DNA from 2 places in the Neisseria perflava genome. Region 2 is predicted to be linked to the other one. Evidence: predicted binding sites of a transcription regulator. Region 2 holds the regulator's gene; the other holds the start of a gene.
What was found. The regulator sigma-54, encoded in region 2, starts transcription at its own class of promoters, with help from an activator protein. The targets are predictions, from matches to a motif close to CTGGCACGCTTCATGCTT.
Positions count from the first base shown of each region.

Region 1: CYJ98_RS00435 (pilin) is a predicted target of sigma-54. The motif match lies at 2,200-2,217, and genes of this name have one in related genera.

Region 1 covers NZ_CP136962.1:101,437-105,198, reverse strand. Annotated here, with positions in the region: gene glnD ([protein-PII] uridylyltransferase) at 1-1,591, shown strand, start outside; gene CYJ98_RS00435 (pilin) at 2,382-2,867, shown strand; gene CYJ98_RS00430 (pilin) at 2,964-3,437, shown strand.
Region 2 covers NZ_CP136962.1:1,611,500-1,615,261, forward strand. Annotated here, with positions in the region: gene CYJ98_RS07445 (AmpG family muropeptide MFS transporter) at 1-747, shown strand, start outside; gene hpf (ribosome hibernation-promoting factor, HPF/YfiA family) at 822-1,136, opposite strand; gene rpoN (RNA polymerase factor sigma-54) at 1,186-2,541, opposite strand; gene CYJ98_RS07460 (energy transducer TonB) at 2,700-3,335, opposite strand; gene lptB (LPS export ABC transporter ATP-binding protein) at 3,363-3,762, opposite strand, start outside.

The sequences.
Region 1 (3,762 bases), 830 kb from region 2:
ACGCATCGGCCACCAAATCGCTGCCAACGACCTTGCCCTGTTCGAGCAAAACCCCGAACACATCTTCACCATCATCCAAACCATGCAGGAGCAAAACATCACCACCATCGAGCCGCAAACCCTGCGCGCATGGTGGGCGGCCACACGAAAAATCAACGCCCGTTTCACCCAAAATCCAGAAAACCGCCGCCGCTTCATCCAATTCTTCAAACACGGCACCGGCCTCACCCAAACCCTCCGTTTTCTCAACCTCTACGGCGTATTGGGCCGCTATCTCCCCGCATGGGAAAAAATCACCGGCCTGCTCCAACACGACCTCTTCCATATTTACCCCGTAGACGACCACATCCTGACCGTCGTCCGCAATATGCGCCGTCTCGCCATCGAAACCCACAGCCACGAAATGCCCGAGGCCAGCGCCATCATGCAGGCCTACCCACGACCGCACATCCTCTACACCGCCGCTCTGTTGCACGACATCGCCAAAGGCCGCGGCGGCGATCACGCCAAAGAAGGCATCAAAGACGCCCAACAATTCGCCGCCGACCACTACTACACCGACGAAGAAAGCCACCTCCTCGCATGGCTGGTTGAAAACCACCTACTCATGTCCACCGTTGCCCAAAAAGAAGACATCCAAGACCCGCACGTCCTCCAAGCCTTCTGCCGCCGTATTCCCACACGCGAATACCTCGACGCACTCTACCTGCTTACCATTGCCGACATCCGCGGCACCAACCCAAAACTTTGGAACACATGGCGCGCCAGCCTGCTCCAAACCCTCTACCACAGCACCGCCGCCGTTTTAAACAGCAAAAACCACGATCCCGAACGCCTCCCCAACCGACGCGAACAAGCCGCGGCCGACCAACTCACGCGCGCAGCCGTTCCCCTCAAAAATCAACAAAAACTCCGCCGCATCCTCGGCAGCGCATACTACGTCCGCCATCAAACGCGGGAAATCCTCTGGCACACCGCAAACCTCGCCTACGACACCCAAAGTCCGGCCGTCCGCAGCCGCATCCTCCCCCAAAGCAACAGCCTTCAAGTCATGGTCTTCATGCCCAACGGCGACCGCCTCTTCGCACGTCTCTGCCGCATCTTCAGCAGCCACCGTTTCGACATCCAAGCCGCCCGCGCCTTCATCACCGAGCACGACTACATCCTCGACACCTTTATCCTCCAACTTCCCGACAATCTCCCGCCAGAAGAATATCCCGACCGCCAAAGCGCACTCGAAGCCGAGCTCAACAGCTTCATCCACGGCAATACCACCGTCCAAAAACAAAGCGGCCGCCCGCACATCAGCCGCCGCATCCGCCACATCCCCATTCCGCCTACCGTGATCATCACCCCCGAAGAAGATTATCCCGGCTGGCACACCATAGACATCATCGCCGTCAACCGCCCCCACCTCCTCGCCGACATCGCCGAGACCTTCTTCGCACACAACATCAGCCTGCGCTACGCCAAAATCACTACCTTGGATCAGCGCATCGAAGACAGCTTCATTACCTACAGCCCGTCCCTCCAAGACCCGCAAACCCAAAATACCCTAAAACAAGCATTGATCGAAGTCCTGACCCCATAAAGGCCGTCTGAACATCTTAAAAATACAGGGTGAGCATTTTTTGCCCACCCTAATCGCATTCAATATATAAACATCCTGAATATACCCTTCTAAAACACTCAAGAAATCCAAAGCCTTAAAAATCAAAACCAGACTGCTCCCTGATATAAAACTACATTACAAAATCATAACCCAAATAAATATAATTCCAAATACAAAATTTCATTCATCTATTACACCAAACCCCTTTTCAAATCCCCTCCTTCCAAACCATTTCCCCATCAATATTCACACAAAATACATACCCAAAATAAAACCCATAAAAAACAAAAGAATAAAATCACAAAAAATCAGACCGACCGATTAAGCCATAAAAACACCGCCCGTCCAAACCAATTAACATATTATTGAATCAACCTAAAATTCTGACAAAAAACGTCACACACCCAAACTTGTCTCCCTTCCCTGTCACAAAAAACACAAAACTGACAAAAAACGTCAACCGCCCTATTTTCTAAAATCCTGAAACTTTCAAACAAAACCTCACAAAACTTAAAAATTGAAAAATAAACCCAATAAAAACAACAAATAAAAAATAAAAAATAAAATTTTCAGCTCATTTTCCACACTTGGCACACCGACTGCTTGAAACAACACGTCCGATAAGGCCCAAGCCTCAAAGCAGCAAGCCCGACGGAAGCTGTATATTCCTTCTTACTTTATGGTTTACTCATAATACATAGTGCCAAGCACATTACGGACTTTTTACTTAAACATAATTATTCACACTTTCAAACTGGAGTTTTAATCAATGAAAGCAATCCAAAAAGGTTTTACCCTGATCGAATTGATGATCGTCATCGCCATCTTGGGCATTTTGGCCGTAATCGCTCTGCCTGCATACCAAGACTACACCATCCGCGCCAAAATTTCAGAAGGTTTGAGCTTAGCCGAACCTGCTAAATTGGCAGTAGCAGAAACTTCTGCGGCTTTAGGTGGCTTGGGCCAGATTACTGCTACTAATACTGGTTACACCTTCCCTGCAGGTGGTACTAAATACGTTTCAAGCATCGCTATTGAAGCAGCTACCGGTAAAATTACAGTAACAACTCAAAAGACTGGTGCCTCTACTGATCCAGTGTTCACATTAACTCCGAAACAAGCTAACTCTGAATCTCCTATTACTTGGGAGTGTAAAGTTACTGGTGGTGAGGCTAAACACGTTCCAGCTAACTGTCGTCCCGCTCCTACTGCTGAAACCCCGGCTCAACCTGCTCCAGCTCAACCTGCTCCATAAGCTAACTTCACATATATTCTGAGAAAAGCAAATCCCATAAAGCAATTATGGGATTTGCTTTATAAAAATAAAAAAACTTAAAAACGATACGCTCAAATGAATACCCCATTTCAAGCCCAAAAAGGTTTTACCCTGATTGAGCTGATGATAGTTATCGCCATCCTCGGTATTCTGGTTATTGTCGCCATACCCACTTACCAAAACTATATCGGTAGGGCGCAAGCCTCCGAAGCACTATACCTTGCCGATGACCTGAAAACCGAAATCAGCATTGCCTCAGCGGTAAATAACCGCCTGCCCAATGCAGAGGATGTCAGCAAACAAGGCGCAATCGGCGTTACCGCTCAACGCATCGGCGGCACATACATCCAAAACGGTGGCGTAACTGTAGAAGCAGATACAGGCAAAATCAGTATTCCTTTCGATAAAGGGCAAAACAAAGGCAAAGTCCTGACCCTGACCCCTTATCGAATTAACAATGACTCGACTTGGTTGCTTAACTGGCAATGCGGCGGAACGCTGGATCCGATGATGATCCCCGCCATGTGCCGTGACAATTCAAACGGATAACAACCAAGCCCATACCCTACAAAAAACACAAAAATACATTGCGAAGAAAACATCCCAAGCAAAGCCAAATACAAACGCGGAAAACGAATCAAAGCAAAAGAACAAAACTCTCCAAAACAAGGTCATTAAGAGCCTGAATCATCACATTACGAGAATAAATGCCGTCTGAAATCCATTTTCAGACGGCCTCTTTATATCTAACATTCACTAAGGATTAGAATATGTAATTTCATTGAGCATTCCCAAGTAAAAACCCTCTACCCTATTCAAATGCTGAATATCATCTTCTCGCCAAAATCTTCCTTCCCCTTAACCAAGTCAACAC
Region 2 (3,762 bases):
AATGTATTCATCATCACGGCGCTGTTTATGTTACCCGGCCTGCTGATGACTTTGTTCTTAGCCAAAGAACCCGATATTCCACCATCTGTGTCGCGTACATTTGCCCAAACAGTCTCTGACCCTTTCAGTGAGTTTTTCTCCCGCAAAGGCATCAAACAAGCTGTATTGGTGTTGCTGTTTATCTTCCTCTACAAACTGGGCGACAGTATGGCGACTTCTCTGGCAACGCCGTTTTATTTGGACATGGGCTTCAGCAAAACCGACATCGGCCTGATTGCCAAAAATGCCGGTTTATGGCCTGCTGTCATTGCCGGTATTGTAGGCGGCATTTGGATGTTGAAACTCGGTATCAACAGGGCTTTGTGGGTTTTCGGTATAGCCCAATGGGTAACGATTCTAGGCTTTGCCTGGCTGGCGGGTTTCGGTAAATTTGAAACCATTACCCTGACGGAACAAATGATGCTTGCGGCCGTGATTGGTGCAGAAGCAGCAGGCGTAGGTCTGGGTACAGCGGCGTTTGTTGCCTATATGGCTCGTGAAACCAATCCTGCATTTACGGCCACACAATTAGCCCTCTTTACCAGCCTGTCAGCCGTTCCACGTACATTTATCAATGCTTCGGCAGGCTATCTGATTGAAGCGATGGGTTACTTTAATTTCTACTGGCTGTGTTTCGCTTTGGGCATACCGGGCATGTTGTTGCTGTTTAAAGTGGCACCATGGAATGGCGAAAAAGTGAGTAACTAGATTGCCAGTCTAAAACATATAGCAAAACAAAAGGCCGTCTGAATGGTTCAGACGGCCTTTATCATACAAACATTTTATTCTGCTTCAGGTTTGACAGTGCTGCGGACATCGCCGCTTTTTTCTTTATGTTTCAAAACAGCGCGGTCGAGTTTGTCCATCAAAACATCAATCGCAGCGTACATATCCTGTTCAATCGCTTCAACGTGCAAATCTTTGCCTGCCAGATGGACATCGGCTTCGGCTTTTTGGCTGACTTTTTCCACCGAGAGCGTGATGGTCACGGAAATGATGTTGTCGGCGTGGCGGCTGATTCGTGCCAACTTGTCGGAAACGTAGTTTTTGATGGCTTCGGTAACATCAAAATTCAGACCGGTGATTTTCAGATTCATGATACAGCTCCTTCGGTTGGTTAGTCCGTCAAAACGGATCGGAATATATCTACTCGGTAAATTTTCGTTTGTGTGCCGGCGGGATGTCTAATGATTCTCTATATTTAGCCACTGTACGTCTGGCGATTTCAATGCCGCGTTGTTTTAATAATTTGACGAGGGCCTCGTCCGAATAAGGTTTGCTGCTGTCTTCACTTTCAATCAGCTGGCTCAAGACAGCTTTGATTGCGCCTTGGCTGAACCCTTCGCCCTCATCGTCGGCATTGACTGCCTGTGTGAAGAAATAGCGTAACGCAAACAGGCCGCGCGGGCAAGACAAATATTTCTGGTTGGCGGCGCGCGAAATGGTGCTTTCCGCCAAACCCAATTCGGCAGCGGCATCTTTCATCAGCATGGGCGACAGGCCGATTTCGCCGAAGATGAAAAAATCTTCCTGATTTTTGACAATATACTCGGCAAGGCGGAGGACTGTGCTTTTGCGCAGTTCCAAAGAATCAATGCGCTGTTTGGCTTCGCTGATTTTTTCCTTCCACTCCGGCGCACCCTCTTCCGCCGATTTCATCAGGTCGCAATATTCCTGATTGAGCTGCAGCTTCGGCCAGGCCGCTTCGTTGCTGATGACTTCCCAGCCGTCCTTGCCCTCTTTCACCCAAACGTCAGGCTGAATATAAGGCGTGGGGGTGGCAGAAGCGAAGCCGTAAGCCGGATAAGGATTCAAGCCGGCAATCATATCGAGTGCGGCTTCTATGGTTTCACTGTCGGCCTGGGGATAAAGTTTGCGGAAACGCAGAACGTTTTGTTTGCGGTTTTTGCCCAAATCTTGAAGCGAACTTTGCACCAAATGCGCGGCCATTTGTCTAGCCGGAGAAGCCGGCAAACGCATTAATTGCAGCATGAGCGACTCGGTCAAGTCGGCCGCAGCCACGCCGGGCGGATCAAAGGTTTGCAATACATCCAGCGCATTTTGCAGGGCTTCTTCGTCCAGCATCCATTCCAACGGCGTGTGGTCGATGATTTCTTCGAGGCTGTCGGTGAGGTAGCCTTGTTCGTCCAAAAAATCAATCAAGACGTGAACATAGGCCGCTTCCACTTGCGAGAGCGGATGCTCGCACACTTGGGCATGCAGATAGTGTTTGAAATCCTCTTCTTCGGCGATGTTGCTCCAAATATCTTCGGCATCGTCGCCGCTCAACTGCTGACCTGCGCGCGGCATGGTTACCGCACGGTTGAGTCCGCTATCGGCAAACTCATCGGTTTCCGGACGCTCAAGCAGAGGATTGTCTGACAACCAGTCTTCCACTTCGCGCTCAAGCTCAAGACCCGACATCTGCAAGATGCGCAAAGACTGCTGCAGCCGCTGGTTGAGCTGCTGGGTCTGTTTGAGTTTAAGGACGAGTGAAGACATAATGTTTGATAGTAAATGTGCTTTATGGATTTCAGACAGCCTGTATCTGATGGGCCGTCTGAAAATATCGGATATATTGTTTATATATTGGATGATTATTTCAATATATTATTCTTTTATCAACCGATAAATGAATTATTCGACAGTAGAGATATTTTCTAATTTAAAATAAACGCAATACGTCGAGTAAAAAACATGGTAACAGGCTTCCCGTGATAGGTAGCGGGTTGAAATTTTGTCTGCAAAACCGCTTTTCGTCCTGCAGCATCTAAACGCGAGTATCCACTGCTCTTTTTTACCCATACGAATGCTTTGCCATCTATATTGATAAAGACATTTAATACCACAGTCCCTTCCTCACCATTCTCTGTAGAAAGCTCTGGATAAGGTGGGGGAGCAACTTGGACAGGTTTCGTCTTTATCTCTTCTTTGAATCCATTTGGCACAGTATAAAAGAATCTGAATTTTTTAAGGCTTTCCAGTGTCTTACAATCCGTTTGTTGGGTTTTCTGATTATAAGTACACTCTTTATAAGGCTCGACTTGTTTTGGCAAACCTACTTCTTGAGCAAGTTTCAACAATTCCAGCGCATCCACTTCCCAATGGAGGCTTTTTCCCAATTTACCCTCTTTATCCACGATAGCTGTCGCCGTTACGATACCGGTTATCGGCTTGCCATTTTTATCTATCACGCCTTGGCGCACACCCATATTCTGCAATGGCAGTTCTGGCATTGCATGCACGGCAGTAGCTGCCAAAACGGCAAAGGAAGACAAAAAAATTCGTTTCAACACAGATACACCTTTTCAGACGGCCTAAACTCAATATTTGAAGTTTTCACCCAAATAAACCGAACGGACTTGTTCATTGTTGACCAAATCATCCGGCTTGCCTGAAGCCAATACCGTACCATCACTGATGATGTAGGCACGGTCGCAGATGCTGAGGGTTTCGCGCACGTTGTGGTCGGTAATCAATACGCCGATACCGCGTGATTTGAGGAACTCGATGATTTTCTGAATATCGATGACGGCAATCGGGTCAACGCCGGCAAAAGGTTCGTCCAACAAAATGAAACGCGGCTGCATGGCCAACACGCGCGCGATTTCGACACGGCGGCGTTCGCCACCGGACAAAGACGGCGCAGGGTTGTTGCGCAGGCGTTCAATGTTCAAATCGGCCAACAGTTTTTCAAGTTCGGCATCAATGCGGCTTTTGTCT